Regions from separate parts of the Streptomyces sp. 2114.4 genome, predicted to be linked through region 2. Evidence: riboswitches for the same ligand, from Rfam matches in the RefSeq annotation. Region 2 holds a riboswitch; the other holds the start of a gene.
What was found. Region 2 has a riboswitch for thiamine pyrophosphate ahead of CFW40_RS26015 (thiamine ABC transporter substrate binding subunit). Riboswitches for the same ligand answer to the same signal wherever they lie in the genome.
Positions count from the first base shown of each region.

Region 1: another riboswitch for thiamine pyrophosphate. It lies ahead of thiO (glycine oxidase ThiO); the one in region 2 lies ahead of CFW40_RS26015 (thiamine ABC transporter substrate binding subunit).

Region 1 covers NZ_FYEY01000001.1:2,024,583-2,031,934, reverse strand. The annotation lists gene pknB (Stk1 family PASTA domain-containing Ser/Thr kinase) at 1-349, opposite strand, end outside; gene CFW40_RS08830 (thiazole synthase) at 524-1,375, opposite strand; gene thiS (sulfur carrier protein ThiS) at 1,385-1,612, opposite strand; gene thiO (glycine oxidase ThiO) at 1,609-2,862, opposite strand; TPP riboswitch at 2,860-2,972, opposite strand; gene CFW40_RS08815 (NAD(P)/FAD-dependent oxidoreductase) at 3,128-4,369, shown strand; gene CFW40_RS08810 (Rv2175c family DNA-binding protein) at 4,497-4,862, shown strand; gene thiE (thiamine phosphate synthase) at 4,981-5,715, shown strand; gene metF (methylenetetrahydrofolate reductase [NAD(P)H]) at 5,882-6,799, shown strand; gene CFW40_RS08795 (hypothetical protein) at 6,836-7,352, shown strand, end outside.
Region 2 covers NZ_FYEY01000001.1:5,878,074-5,885,425, reverse strand. The annotation lists gene CFW40_RS26030 (hypothetical protein) at 1-488, shown strand, start outside; gene CFW40_RS26025 (ABC transporter ATP-binding protein) at 655-1,728, opposite strand; gene CFW40_RS26020 (iron ABC transporter permease) at 1,729-3,459, opposite strand; gene CFW40_RS26015 (thiamine ABC transporter substrate binding subunit) at 3,435-4,508, opposite strand; TPP riboswitch at 4,612-4,734, opposite strand; gene rlmN (23S rRNA (adenine(2503)-C(2))-methyltransferase RlmN) at 4,770-5,876, opposite strand; gene CFW40_RS26005 (hypothetical protein) at 5,956-6,234, opposite strand; gene CFW40_RS26000 (DUF4231 domain-containing protein) at 6,483-7,352, shown strand, end outside.

The DNA of each region.
Region 1 (7,352 bases), 3.9 Mb from region 2:
CCCGCGGCTGCAGGGCGCCCCGCTCGCGCAGCACATCGCGCAGCGTGCAGCCGGCGACGTACTCCATGGCCAGATACACGTACGTACCGTCCGTGCCCTGGTCGAAGACACCCACCACATTCGGATGCGACAACCGCGCGACCGACTTCGCCTCGCGGATGAAGCGCTCGACGAACGCCCCGTCCGTGGCGAGGCCCGGGTGCATCACCTTCAGCGCGAGCACGCGGTCGAGCCGGGTGTCCATGGCCTGGTAGACCGTGGCCATACCGCCTGCGGCGATGCGCGCCTGGACGCGATAACGGCCGTCGAGCAGCTGGCCCACGAGCGGGTCCTGAAGGGTGGTATCCACGGGAGACGAGTCTATCGTTCCGCTGCGCTCGGCTTTGGGCCCCACGTTTTCGGCCTGCCCGCCGTGGGGGTGGCGCCTGCAGCGGACCCGGCCCGCCGCAGGCGCCACGGCGAGCGCACCCGCGCAGCGGGCGACAAACGGCGAGGAACCCCTACGGCGGGGAAAGCCAAAGACTCAGAACGCCGGCCGCTCAAGGTCGAGCAGGCCCTCCGCCGGCGAAGACGCCAACGCGAAGTGACGCCGTGGGATGCGCCCCGCGCAGAACGCCAGGCGGCCCGCCGTGACGGCATGGCGCATGGCGGAGGCCATCAGTTCGGGTTCCTGGGCGCGGGTCACCGCGGACGCCAGCATCACCGCCGCGCAGCCCAGCTCCATGGCCAGCGAGGCGTCCGACGCCGTGCCTGCGCCCGCGTCGAGGATGACGGGGACGCCGGCCCGCTCGGTGATCAGCTGGAAGTTGTGGGGGTTGCGGATGCCCAGGCCGGAGCCGATCGGCGAGCCCAGCGGCATGATCGCGGCGCAGCCCACGTCCTCCAGCTTGCGGGCCAGCACCGGATCGTCGTTGGTGTAGGGCAGCACGGTGAAACCGTCGTCGACCAGGGTCTCGGCGGCGTCCAGCAGCTCGATCGGGTCGGGCAGCAGGGTGCGCTCGTCGGCGACCACCTCCAGCTTGACCCAGTCCGTGCCGAGCGCTTCCCGGGCGAGCCGGGCGGTGAGCACCGCTTCGCCCGCGGTGAAGCAGCCCGCGGTGTTCGGCAGCACCTTGATCTTGTGGCGTTCCAGTACGGACAGCACCGAGCCCTGCACGGTCGGATCCAGCCGCCGCATGGCGACCGTGGTCAGCTCCGTACCGGAGGCGAGCAGTGCCCGCTCCAGGACGTCGAGGCTGGGTGCGCCACCGGTGCCCATGATCAGGCGGGACGTGAAGGTGGTGCCGGCGAGGGTGAGGGGGGCGGGGTCGCTGCCCGTGGCGAAGCCGCCGTCGGATGCGGGGGCCGTTCCCCGGAGCGCTGCGGTGTCGGTCATGTCTGCGGATCAGCCTCCCTGGACCGCGGTCAGCACCTCGACGCGGTCGCCGTCGGCGAGCAAAGTGGCGGGCCACCGGGTACGGGGCACCACGGTCTCATTGACCGCCGCGGCCACCCCGGCGGGCGCCTGGGACAGCGTCGCGACGAGCCGGTCGAGGGTCAGGCCGGCGGGGACCTCACGGGGCTCCCCGTTGACGGACACCGAGACGGTGGGGGCGGGTGGGGCGGCGTTCATACGGGCTGCTCCTGTGGGGCACGGGTGCGCTCGGTTCCCGGCGCGGCGCTCGGGGTCTCCCCGGACCGTTCCGGCGTGGGGGAGAAGCGCGCGGGGGAGAAGGGGCGGGCCTCTTCGGGAAGGAGGCCGGTGGCCAGTACCTCGGCCATCGCGTCACCGGTGACGGGGGTGAGCAGCACTCCGTTGCGGAAGTGGCCGGTGGCGAGGTGGAGGCCGGGCAGTGCGGTCGGCCCGAGCATCGGGGCGTTGTCGGGGGAGCCGGGGCGCAGTCCGGCGCAGGTCTCGACGAGCGGGAGCTCGGTGATGCCGGGGACCAGCTCGTGGGCGTCGCGCAGCAGCTCGTAGACCCCGCCGGCGGTCACGGTGGTGTCCCAGCCCAGCTCCTCGCTGGTGGCGCCGACGACCAGTTCGCCGCTCTCGCGCGGGACCAGGTAGAGCGGGCCGCCGCGGACGACCGCCCGTACGGTGCGGGAGAGGAAGGCGGGGCTGCCGGCGGGCATCTCCGGCAGCCGCAGCCGCAGTACCTGGCCCTTGACGGGGCGCACCCGCGGCAGGATCTCGTCGGGCACGCCGTCGAGCCGGCCGCTCCAGCTCCCCGCGGCCAGCACGACCTGGCCGGCCGCGATCCGGGTGCCGTCGGCGAGTTCGGCGCCGGCGGCCCGGCCGCCGTCGACCGTCAGCCGTACGGCCCGGCTCCGGTGGAAGGCCACCCCGGAGCGCTCGCAGGCGGTCGCCAGTGCGCTCGCCAGCCGGCGCGGATCGACCTGGTGGTCGCCGTCCACCCGCAGACCGCCGCGCACCCCGGGGGCCAGCATCGGCTCCAGCCGCCGGCACTCGCGCCCCGTGAGCCACTGCGACTCCAGCCCCGAGCGGGTCTGCAGGGCGTGCAGGTCGCGCAGGTGGGCGCGGTCGTCGGCGTCCAGCGCGACGGCCAGGGTGCCGCACCGCCGGTAGCCGACGGGCAGTCCCGCGGCCTCCTCCAGCTCCTCGACGAAGCGGGGGTAGCGCCGGGCGGAGGCGAGGTTGAGGCCCAGCAGGGTCTGCTCGCCGTAGTGGAGCTCGGTGACCGCGGCCAGCATCCCGGCCGCGACCCGGGCGGCGCCGCCCCCGGGCGAGGGGTCGGCCACCGCGGCGCTCAGCCCGCGGACGGCCGCCCTCCAGGCCGTGACCAGACCGATGATGCCGCCGCCGATGACCAGCACATCAGGGCTCCGCGGGGTGGGTCGTGAGCATGTGGCGGTTGCGTGCATGGGCGTCCAGCCCCTCCCTTCGCCGGCATGACCCGGATCAGGTTCGTACGGTCGGAGGCCGGCCAGCCTCCCTCTCAGCCCGGTGCGTCCGGGCTCCCGCGAGTGCGTGTATCCGTCACCCTAATACGAGGCCGCGAGGCACGGTAAGACAGCGCCCCCGGCCTCCCGGGGGCCGCGCCCCGGGCCGCCCGGACGGTGACGCTGTGTCAGAGATCTCCTTGCGCGCTGCTGCGAGCCGCCTCACACCCCGTCCTAGAGTGATCGGGTGAGCGAGCAGAGCAAGTCCTCCCAGGCCCCTGACCGCACGCCGCACGTCGTGATCGCCGGCGCCGGAATCGCGGGTGTGCAGACCGCGGTCGCCCTGCGCGAACACGGCTGGCCCGGCGCGATCACGCTCCTCGGCGACGAGCCCCACCGGCCCTACGACCGTCCGCCGCTGTCCAAGGCGGTACTCCTGGGCAAAGCCGAGGGCTCCGCCTTCGACGTCGACTTCGCAGCGCTCGGCATCACCCTCCACCTCAGCCGCCCGGTCACCGGGCTGGTGCCGGACTCCCGTGTGATCGAGACGGCCGAGGGCCCGGTCCCCTACGACTACGCGGTCCTGGCGACCGGCGCCGAACCGGTCGTGCTGCCCGGCAGCGAGGGACTGCCCGGCGTCCATCTGCTGCGCACCCTGGACGACGCCGAGCGGCTGCGGCCGGTGCTCGCCGCCCAGCACGAGATCGTGGTCGTCGGGGCCGGCTGGATCGGCGCCGAGTTCGCGACCGCGGCGCGCGAGGCGGGCTGCGCGGTCACCGTCGTCGAGGCCGCCGACCGCCCGCTGGCCGGTGCGCTGCCCGCCGAGGTCGCCGCCCATATGACCGGCTGGTACGCGGCCGCGGGCGCCGAGCTGCGCACCGGGGCCCACGTCGCCTCCGTCACGGCGGGCGCGGTCACCCTCGACGACGGCACGGTGCTGCCCGCGGACGCGGTGGTCATCGGGATCGGCGCCCGCCCCGCGACCGGCTGGCTGGCCGGCTCGGGCGTCGAGCTCTCGCCGCGGGACGGCTCCGTACTGGCCGACGAGCAGCTGCGCACCTCCGTGCCCGATGTCTACGCGGTCGGTGACTGCGCCTCCTTCCCGTCGGCCCGCTACGGCGCCCGCCTGCTGATCCACCACTGGGACAACGCCCTCCAGGGCCCGCGCACGGTCGCCGAGAACATCGCCCGCGGCGAAGCGGAAGGGGTGGTCTACGACCCCGTCCCGTACTTCTGGTCGGAGCAGTTCGGCCGGTTCGTGCAGTACGTGGGGCACCACGGGGACGCCGACGAGCTGGTCTGGCGCGGTGACCCGGCCGGGGCCGCCTGGTCGGTGATCTGGCTGCGGGACGGACGGCTCGTCGCGCTGCTGGCCGTCGGGCGGCCCCGGGACCTCGCACAGGGGCGCAAGCTGATCGAGCGGGGCGTCGCCCTGGACCGGGAGCGGGCCGCGAATGCGTCGGTGCCGCTGAAGGCCGCGGCGCTGTAGCCGGGCGCCGGAGCGCGGTGACCGACGGTGGCCGGCCGGGCGCCGGCCGTCACCCTCCGGTGTGCAGCGGGCCTCTGATGGCGATGCCCGGCTACCGGCTGTCAGTGGGAGGTGGCAGGCTTGTCCTGTGACCGAGATTGACGCAAACATCGATGGACTCGTCCCCGCCTGGCTCACCCTCCCCGACATCGCCGAACAGCTCGGCGTCGAGGTGACGCGGGTCCGGCAGCTGGTCAAGGAGGGCCAGCTGATCGCGGTGCGCCGCGGCGAGAACCGGGCGCTGCACGTGCCCGCCGATTTCATCAAGGACGACAAGGTGGTCAAGGGCCTCGTCGGCACCCTCACCCTCCTCAAGGACGACGGTTTCACCGACGAGGAGATGCTGGAGTGGCTGTTCACCCCGGATGAGACCCTGCCCGGCACGCCCGCCCAGGCGCTGCGCGAGAATCGCGGTACGGAGGTGAAGCGCCGGGCCCAGGCGCTCGCCGTCTGACGCCATGACGCGGCCCGCACTGCGCCGGCAGCCGCGCCAGCACCCGTAACCGCACCCGCGGGGCGTACGGACCGGAAGGCCCGGACCGTACGCCCCCGACCTGGGGGGAAGCCGCCCGATGACCACCGCACGCCCGGCTCTGTCCGATGCCCGGCTCTATCTCTGCACGGACGCCCGCCGGCGCCAGGGCGATCTCCCGCAGTTCCTGGACGCGGTGCTCTCCTCGGGTGTGGACATCGTCCAGCTGCGGGACAAGGGCATGGAGGCCGGCGAGGAGCTGCGGCAGCTGGAGGTCTTCGCGGACGCCTGCCGGCGGCACGGCAAGCTGCTCGCGGTCAACGACCGCGCCGATGTCGCCCATGCGGCGGGCAGCGAGGTCCTGCATCTCGGGCAGGGCGATCTGCCGGTCCCGGCCGCCCGCGCCCTGCTGGGCCCGGACGTCCTCATAGGCCGCTCCACGCACGCCGAGGCCGAGGTGGACGCCGCGCTCACCGAACCCGGTGTGGACTACTTCTGCACGGGCCCGTGCTGGCCGACCCCCACCAAGCCCGGCCGTCACGCCCCCGGCCTCGACCTGGTCCGTTACGCCGCGGCCCGCGCCCCCGAGCGCCCCTGGTTCGCGATCGGCGGGATCGACGCCCGGAATCTGGACGAGGTGTTGCAGGCGGGCGCCCGCCGGATCGTGGTGGTCCGCGCCCTCACGGAGGCGGACGATCCGGGAGCGGCGGCCGCCGCGCTGGCCCGGCGCATCCGGACCTGGGACGCCCCGGATGCCCCGGATGCCCTGGACGCCCCGCATGCCTTGGCGCCGTCGCGTCCGGTCCGCGAGGCCGGGTGCGCGAGTGGCGGGTGACCGGGTGACCGGGTGACCGGCGTCGCTGTGCGCGGTGTCGGGAGCCGGGCGGTTTCCTGACCTCCGGGCGACCGGAAAATGTCCACCCAGTGGACATCAACCCGGCCAACCAGGCATTACGCCCGACGCGGTTGGTGTGGGCCCGGCCGGTGGTTAACCTGCCGGTATGGCCCTAGGTACAGCTTCCACCAGGACTGATCGCGCACGCACGGTGCGCGACCTGCTTGCTTCCGGCAAGCAGTCGTATTCTTTCGAGTTCGCCGCCCCCAAGACGGAGAAGGGCGAACGGACCCTGTGGAACGCCATTCGCCGCATCGAGGCCGTCTCGCCGACGTTCGTCTCCGTGACGTACGGCGCCGGCGGCACCTCCCGTGACGGCACGGTGCGCGCCACCGAGCGCATCGCCACCGACACCACCCTGACCCCGGTCGCCCACCTCACCGCGGTCAACCACTCCACGGCCGATCTGCGCAACATCATCGGCCAGTACGCCGACGCCGGGATCCGCAACATGCTCGCGCTGCGCGGCGACCCGCCCGGTGACCCGATGGGCGAGTGGGTCAAGCACCCCGACGGCATCGGCTACGCCGCCGACCTGGTCCGGCTGATCAAGGAGTCCGGCGACTTCTGCGTCGGCGTCGCGGCCTTCCCCGAGATGCATCCGCGCTCGACGGACTGGGACACGGACGTGGCACACTTCGTCGCCAAGTGCCGGGCCGGTGCGGACTTCGCCATCACCCAGATGTTCTTCTACCCCGAGGACTACCTCCGGCTGCGGGACCGCGTTGCGGCGGCGGGTTGCTCGACGCCGATCATTCCGGAGATCATGCCGGTCACGAACGTGCGCCAGATCGAGCGGTTCGCTCAGCTCAGCAATGCGGCCTTCCCGCCCGAGCTGGCCGAGCGGATCCTCGCCGTCAAGGACGACCCGGCGGCGGTACGCTCCATTGGTATCGAGTACGCAACGGACCTGTGCGCACGCTTGATGGCCGAGGATGTTCCCGGGTTGCACTTCATTACCCTGAACCACTCCACGGCGACCCTGGAAATCTACGAGAATCTGGGGCTGCACCAGCAGTCCTGATCACGGTGGCCGGCGAGCGGCGGAAGAGGGGCGTATATGGGCTGGGCGGTCCTCTACATCGCGTTCGGCCTGGTGGCGCTGTGGCTGTTGGGTGAGGTCCTGCTCCAGAACAAGGCGCGGCTGCGCTGGCGGCTGCTGGCCTTCGCCGGCTTCATCGGTGTGGTCGTCGGGGTCATCCTCCCGTCAATACTCGTGATCGGGCTGGGACTTGTCGCCTTCGCCATCGGGCAGACGAATGTGACGCTCTCCTTCCGTCGCGGCTTCACCACCGGCTGGGCCCTGCGCAGCAAGCCCGCGGCCGGGGCGTCCGGCGACAGTGGCCGGCGCCGCCGGGCCCGCCCGTCCGGACCGCCCCCCGCCGAACCGACCCTGGAGGTCTCCGGCCTGGAGGCGGTGGCGCCCACCGAGGCGCCCGCACGGTCCGGCGACGGGGGCCCGGACACCTTCGAGAGCACCGGCGGCTTCCAGCGGGTGGACCCCTACGCCGCACAGGACACCGTCGCCGGGCAGGGCTCCTACGGCGGGCCCGGTACCCCCGCGGGGCAGGACGGCT
Region 2 (7,352 bases):
GGCTGCTCGCCGTTTCCGTCGTGCTCATGCTCGGCGGCACGCTGATCGTGCGGCTGCTCGGGGGACGGGCCGCCATCCTCGCAGGCCTGCTCTCCGGCCTGGGCTTCGGTGCGCTCGGGGTCGGCGTACGCGTGCTGAACGGCGTGGGCCCCTTCCACCTGCCGTCGCTGCTCGGCGACCCCGCCCTGTACGCCATTCTGGTGGCCGGAATCGGGGGCATGTACCTGCACACCGTCGCCCTGCAGATCGGCTCGGTGAACGGCGCCACGGCCGCGCTGGTGGTGGGCGAGACGGTGGTCCCGGGCATTCTCGGGGTGCTGTGGCTGGGCGACTCCTCACGCCCCGGCTTCGCCTGGGTCGCCGCCCTCGGATTCGTGGTGGCCGTGGCGGGCGCCGTCGCCGTCGCCTGGTTCGGTGAGCCGGAGCCGGGGGACGGGCCCGGCGCGCCGACGGCGGATGAGGCGCAGACGGAGATGGCGGCACGCTGACCCCCGGTGTCTCACGCCCCCTGCCCCGTGCCCCGTGCCCGGGGAGCCCAGGGGCCCGCTCCGTGTAACCGGTTCGCGGCATCCGGCGTGATCAGCCCGCCGGCGCCGGCGTGATCAGCCCATCGGCTCCGGCGTGATCACGGTCAGCCCGTCGTATCCGAGGCGATCAGCCCGCCGCATCCGGCGCGCCCAGCACCACCACGTCCTGTGCCGCGAACGAGATGCCCACCCGCTCCCCCACCTCCGGCGCGTCCCGCAGGGCGCAGGCCGCCTCCACCTGGGGTCCTGCGGCCGGCTGGAGCAGCAGCGCGACATGGGTGCCACGGAAGGTACGGGCCGTGACCGTACAGGGCAGGCCCTCGGGGGCGGCGGTCAGCCGTACCCCGGCCGGGCGGACGAGCAGGCGGCACGGCCCGTCCGCCGTACCGTCCGCGACCGGCACCTTGCCCCAGGGGGTGGCAGCGGCCTCGCCCTGCACCGTCGCCGCGACCACGTTGTCGAAGCCGAGGAAGCGGGCGACGAATTCGGTGGCGGGCCGCTGCCAGACCTCCAGCGGGGTACCGGTCTGTGCGATCCGGCCGTCCTGCATCACCACGACCCGGTCGGCGAGCGCAAAGGCCTCCCCCTGGTCGTGGGTGACCGCCAATACGGTGGTGCCCAATTCACGAAAGAGGCGGCGGAGTTCGACGACCAGCCGTTCGCGCAGCCCGCGGTCGAGCTGGCCGAGGGGTTCGTCCAGCATCAGCAGGCGGGGGCGGGGGGCCAGCGCGCGGGCCAGCGCGACCCGCTGCTGTTCGCCACCGGAAAGGGAGGCCACGGCGCGCCGCTGGGCGCCCGGCAGGCCGACGAGGTCCAGCAGTCCGGCGACCGTGCGCTCCCGCTCGGCGCGTGCGGAACGCCGCATCCGCAGCCCGAAAGCGACGTTGCCCTCGACGTCGTGCTGCGGGAAGAGCTGGTGGTCCTGGAACATCAGGCCGACCCCGCGCCGGTGGGCCGGGACCCCGGACTGCTCCCGCCCCTCCAGCAACACCGCTCCCGCGTCGGCCTGTTGGAGCCCGGCGACCACCCTCAGCAGGGTGGACTTGCCGCTGCCGCTCGGCCCCAGGACGCACACGATTTCGTGCGCGGCGACGTCCAGATCCACCGCGTCCAGCGCGGGGCGTCCCGCCGTGCCGAAGCGGACGGTCACCCCGCCCAGCCGCAGCAGTTCCTGCGCCGTGGCCTTGGCCCGTGCCGTCATCTAGAACTCCCCGGAGTGGTCGAGGGGGCGCAGGCGTTCCAGTACCAGCAGGGCACCGGCGCATACCACCATCAAGAGGGTCGACAGGGCCATCGCCTGCCCGTAGTTGAGCTCTCCCGCACGTCCCAGCAGACGTGCCACCGCGACCGGCAGCGTCGGCTGGTCCGGCCGAGCGATGAAGACCGTCGCGCCGAACTCACCGAGGGAGACGGCGAAGGCGAAGCCCGCGGCGATCAGCAGGGCGCGCCGCACCATCGGCAGGTCGACCTCGCGCCACACCCGCCACGGCGAGGCGCCGAGCACGGCGGCCGCCTCCCGCAGCCGTCCGTCGACCGCCCGCAGGACCGGCAGCATCGTCCGGACCACGAACGGCACCCCCACCAGCGCCTGGGCGAGCGGCACCAGCCACCACGAGGCACGCAGATCGAGCGGCGGCGTGTCAAGACTGATCAGGAATCCGAACCCGACGGTCACCGCGGACACCCCCAGGGGCAGCATCAGCAGAGCGTCGAAGCCCCGGACGAACCGGCTGACCAGGGCCGTCCGCCCGGACGGGCCCCTGCCCAGCCGGGGGAGGGTCAGCGCGGCGGCCGCCAGTCCGCCCACCACCAGCGCGATCGCCGTGGCGGCCGCCCCGTAGGCGAGGGAGTTCCACAGGGCGTCCAGGGGCGCGACGGCGAAGGTGCTGTCGGCGTTCGCGGCCGACCGCAGCGAGGTGTAGAACACCGCTCCGTAGCCGTCCGGCCCGGCGAACGACCGCTCCACGAGGACGAGGAGCGGCACGATGAGCAGGACGGTGATGACGGTGAGCGTCCCCCACAGCAGCGTCCACTGGCCGCGGCCGCGCGGCCGGTGGGCGGTCTGCGAGGCCGGCACGAGCCGCAGGGCGGTTTCCCGGCGGCGCACCGTCCAGGCATGCAGCGCCAGCACGCCCAGCACCGCCGCGAACTGGACCATGGTGAGGACGGCGGCCGTCGGCAGGTCCAGGAACTCCGCGGTCTGCCGGTAGATCTCCACCTCCAGCGTCGCGAAGGTGGGCCCGCCGAGAATCTGCACCACCCCGAAGGAGGTGAAGGTGAAGAGGAAGACCATGAGCGCGGCGGCCGCGACGGCGGGCCCCAGGGCGGGCAGGGTCACCCTCCGCCAGGCCGCCAGCCGTCCGGCCCCCAGCATCCGCGCCGCCTCTTCCTGACGCGGGTCGAGCTGGGCCCAGAGCCCGCCGACGGTCCGGACGACCACGGCGTAGTTGAAGAACACATGCGCGAGCAGGATCGCCCACACCGAGGTGTCCAGGCGCAGGCCCCAGAGCTGGTCCAGCAGTCCGCCCCGCCCGGCCAGCGCCAGGAAGGCCGAGCCGACGACGACGGTCGGCAGCACGAACGGCACCGCCACCACGGCCCGCAGCAATTGCTTGCCGGGGAAGTCGAACCGCGCGAAGACATAGGCACCCGGCAGCGCGATCAGCAGGGTCAGCCCCGTGGAGGCCGCCGCCTGCCAGACGGTGAACCACAGCACATGCACGATGTCCGGGTCACTCAGCACGGCACCGAACCGGCCGAGCTGCCACTGCCCGCCGTCCTTGAGCCCGCGTCCGACGATCGCCACCACCGGATAGGCGAAGAACAGCGCGAAGAAGGCCAGCGGCACCGCCATCAGGCCGAGCCGCGCCGCCGTTCCCCGTACGGGCCGCGGGCGCCGGCCGCGGGCTACTTCAGAACGAGCGAGGACCACTGCTTGATCCACTGTTCGCGGTTCTTGGTGATCGTCTCGGGCGGCAGCGTCGTGGGCTTGTCGATCTTCGTGCCGTACTTGGTGAACAGCTCCGGCACCGTGGCGTCCTCACGTGCCGGGTTGACGAACATCTGCAGCGGTACGTCCTCCTGGAACTTCTTGCTCAGCAAGAAGTCCAGCAGCGCCTTACCCCCCTTCTCGTTCTTCGCCCCCTTGAGCAGGGCGCCGAATTCGATCTGGCGGAAGCAGGTGCCCGTCGCGACGCCGGTCGGCGCCTCCTTGGGCGCGGGCTTCTTGCCCAGCACCTCGGCCGGCGGGCTGGAGGCGTAGGAGACCACCAGCGGCTTGTCGCCCTTGCGCTTGCCGGCCGCGGATCCCGTGAACCGCTCGTAGTAGGCCTGTTCCCAGCCGTCGACGACCTCGACGCCATTGGCCTTGAGCTTCTTCCAGTAGTTCTGCCAGCCGGCCGGCCCGTACTTCGCGATGGTGCCGAGCTGGAAGGCGAGCCCCGGGGAGGAGGTGGCGGAGTTCTCCGTCACGAGCATCCCCTTGTACCGGGGCTTGAGCAGATCCTCGAGGGTCTTGGGCGGCGGGGTCTTGTGTCGGGCGAAGTAGCCGCGGTCGTAGTTGACGCAGATGTCGCCGTAGTCGAGCGGGGTGACGCGGTGCTCGCCCTTGTCGAGCTGCAGCCCGGCCGGCACGTCCGCCAGCCCCTTGGCCCGGTACGGGCTGAAGAGCCCTTCGTGCAGCCCGCGCGAGAGCAGCGTGTTGTCGATACCGAAGAACACATCGCCCTGCGGATTGCCCTTGGAAAGGATCGCCTGGTTGACGGCCTTCCCGGCATCCCCGCCCTTGAGGATCCTGACCTTGTAGCCGCTCTCCTTCTCGAAGGCGCTCAGGACCGACTTGGAGACGTTGAACGAGTCATGGCTGACGAGCGTGACGGTCTTGGCGTCCGCGCCCCCGCCCGGGGCACCGCAGGCGGCCAGCGCCGACATGCCGACCGCGGCGGCGACCGCCGTGGCGGTGATTCTGCTCGTGGTGCTCACTGATTTCCTCCTGGCTGGCCAGGAAGAGACGCGGCCCCGCCCGGTGTCCACGGCCCTCGGCGTCCGAGGACGCAGGGAGCGGGCCCCGGGCGGGGCGCAACAGCATGAGTGACGACCGAACTTCCTACCCGGAATGACCCGGGCGAGGTTCAAGGGTCTGCGGGCACCGTAGAGGTCTACGACGCTTCCGCACTCTCAGCGCTGTGGCGCTCCCCTGTCGGATGTGGTGCATTTGTTCGATCACACAGTACCAGCGGGCGGTCAGCGTTCCGAGGCCGCGAGCTGGCCGCAGGCGCCGTCGATCTCCTGGCCGCGGGTGTCGCGGACGGTCACCGGTACGCCGTGCGCCTCGATGGCCTGGACGAACGCCCGCTCGTCCTCGGGGCGCGAGGCGGTCCACTTCGATCCGGGCGTCGGATTCAGCGGAATGAGGTTCACATGGACGCGCTTGCCCTTCAGCAGCCGTCCCAGCAGGTCACCGCGCCACGCCTGGTCGTTGATGTCCCGGATCAGCGCATACTCGATCGAGATCCGCCGCCCGGACTTCTCCGCGTACTCCCAGGCCGCGTCCAGCACCTCACGCACCTTCCAGCGCGTGTTGACGGGCACCAGGGTGTCGCGCAGCTCGTCATCGGGCGCATGCAGCGACACCGCCAGCCGGCACTTGAATCCTTCATCGGCGAACCGCAACATCGCCGGCACCAGCCCGACCGTCGAGACGGTGATACCCCGCTGGGACAGCCCCAGCCCATCGGGTTCGGGGTCGGTCAGCCGCCGGATCGCCCCGACCACCCGCTTGTAGTTGGCGAGCGGCTCGCCCATCCCCATGAAGACGATGTTCGACAGCCGCGCGGGCCCGCCCGGCACCTCGCCGTCGCGCAGCGCACGCATCCCGTCGACGATCTGGTGCACGATCTCGGCGGTCGACAGGTTACGGTCCAGGCCCGCCTGCCCCGTCGCGCAGAACGGGCAGTTCATTCCGCACCCGGCCTGCGAGGAGATGCACATGGTGACCCGGTCCGGGTAGCGCATCAGCACGGACTCGACGAGCGTGCCGTCGTGCATCTTCCACAGCGTCTTGCGCGTGGTGTCGTCGTCACACGAGATGTGCCGGACGACCTTCATCAGGTCCGGCAGCAGCTCGGCCGCCAGCTTCTCGCGCGCCGCCGCCGGGATGTCGGTCCACTGCGCCGGGTCGTGCGCATAGCGGGCGAAATAGTGCTGCGACAGCTGCTTGGCGCGAAACGGCTTCTCCCCGATCGCGGCCACCGCTTCGCGACGCTCGACGGGACTGAGATCGGCAAGGTGCCGCGGAGGCTTCTTGGCCCCGCGCGGCGCGACGAAAGTAAGTTCTCCGGGTACAGGCATGGTGCGTCCAGTGTGGCAGATCGTTTACGGGTGCCCAGGTCGGAGCGGTGAGCGGGCGGTCACCCGCTGTGGTCCTCTGTCATGGGTGGCCGGCCGCGTCATCGATCCGGACGGCAAGAGCCCCCAGGAAACCACCAAGATCGGCGTTGTCCCACGCGGCGGCATTGGCGACATGGTCACGGCGCAGGGAGCGAACACATGACGCCGGCGCTTCTTTGCTGTCACGCGCTTTTCTGCTGCCGTTCGCAGCCGTTTCCTGCCATTCGCAGCCGTTGATATCAGTAGTGGATGTCAGCGGCCCGAGGGAGTCGCGTTCCGTCTCGGCGTTACCGCCGTAGAAGATCAACTGATCAGCCACGTCGCCGACTTTCGGCACGGAGACGACCCGGGGACAGCTTCCCGGGTGCCGGCGTTCCTGAGACTCCGGGGCTGCCGACCAGTTAGAGGCGGCACACCCTGACGGCCTGGCCCATCCTGTACGCGCCACTCCTGGAACGAGACGGGCGGGCCGACCTCCCACGAGGGCGAGCAGGATTTCTGCCGCGGCAGCATCAACTGGTCGGCTAGCATGGCACGTTGACTGTCCTACCTACTCAAGGAAGCCTGATGACCGGTCCCGGCAGCGACAGCTTCACCTGGCATCAGCTTCCGCCCTTTTTCCGAGATGCCGACACAGGCTCCATTCGTTCGAAGCGCCGCTATTTCGGCCAACTCCGCCTGACGCTCCTTCTGTTATTCCTGGCGGCAGCCGTCGGCACCACAACGCTCAAATTCAGCAGTAACGGGACCGACTGGGCGGGACTTGCCGCCTCCTTGGCTTTCATTTCCTCCATCTTGGTTCGGCTCTACATCGTGGAGCAACGAGATGAGCGGCGCTGGTACGAGTGCCGGGCCGCCGCCGAATCATGCAAGACGCTTGCTTGGCGCTACGCGGTGTGCGGAGAGCCCTTCCCTGAATCCATGCCGGCAGTCGAGGCCCGGCGCCTCTTCATCAACAGACTCCGAGAGATCAGCCTCGGCCTCGATATCGTCGATGTGTCTGCCGGACTCGACGTCAACGAGGCGATGGAACGCTGCCGTGCCGCCGGCAGAGACGAGCGGATCGCGACCTACAAAAGCAATCGCCTGATGGAACAAGTCGAGTGGTACGCACGGATGGCCAAACTGCGAGACAAGCAGTCCCGTACCTGGCGGAGTGTTGCTCTTGCTGGGGAAATGATCGGCGTCGTCGCCGGTGCGGTGAAGGCATACGGCGTGGTTTCCATCGATTTGCTCGGTGTGGTCAGTGCGGGAGTTGCCGGCATCACCGCATGGTTCCAGGCACAGCGACTGGAGACAGAAGCCTCTGCATACAGCCTGACCGCGCGGGAGATCAGGCACATCCTCTCTCTCACGGATGAATCTGCGGACGCGGAGTCCTGGGGAAAATTCGTCGACCAGGCGGAAGCCGCAATCTCGCGAGAGCACACCATGTGG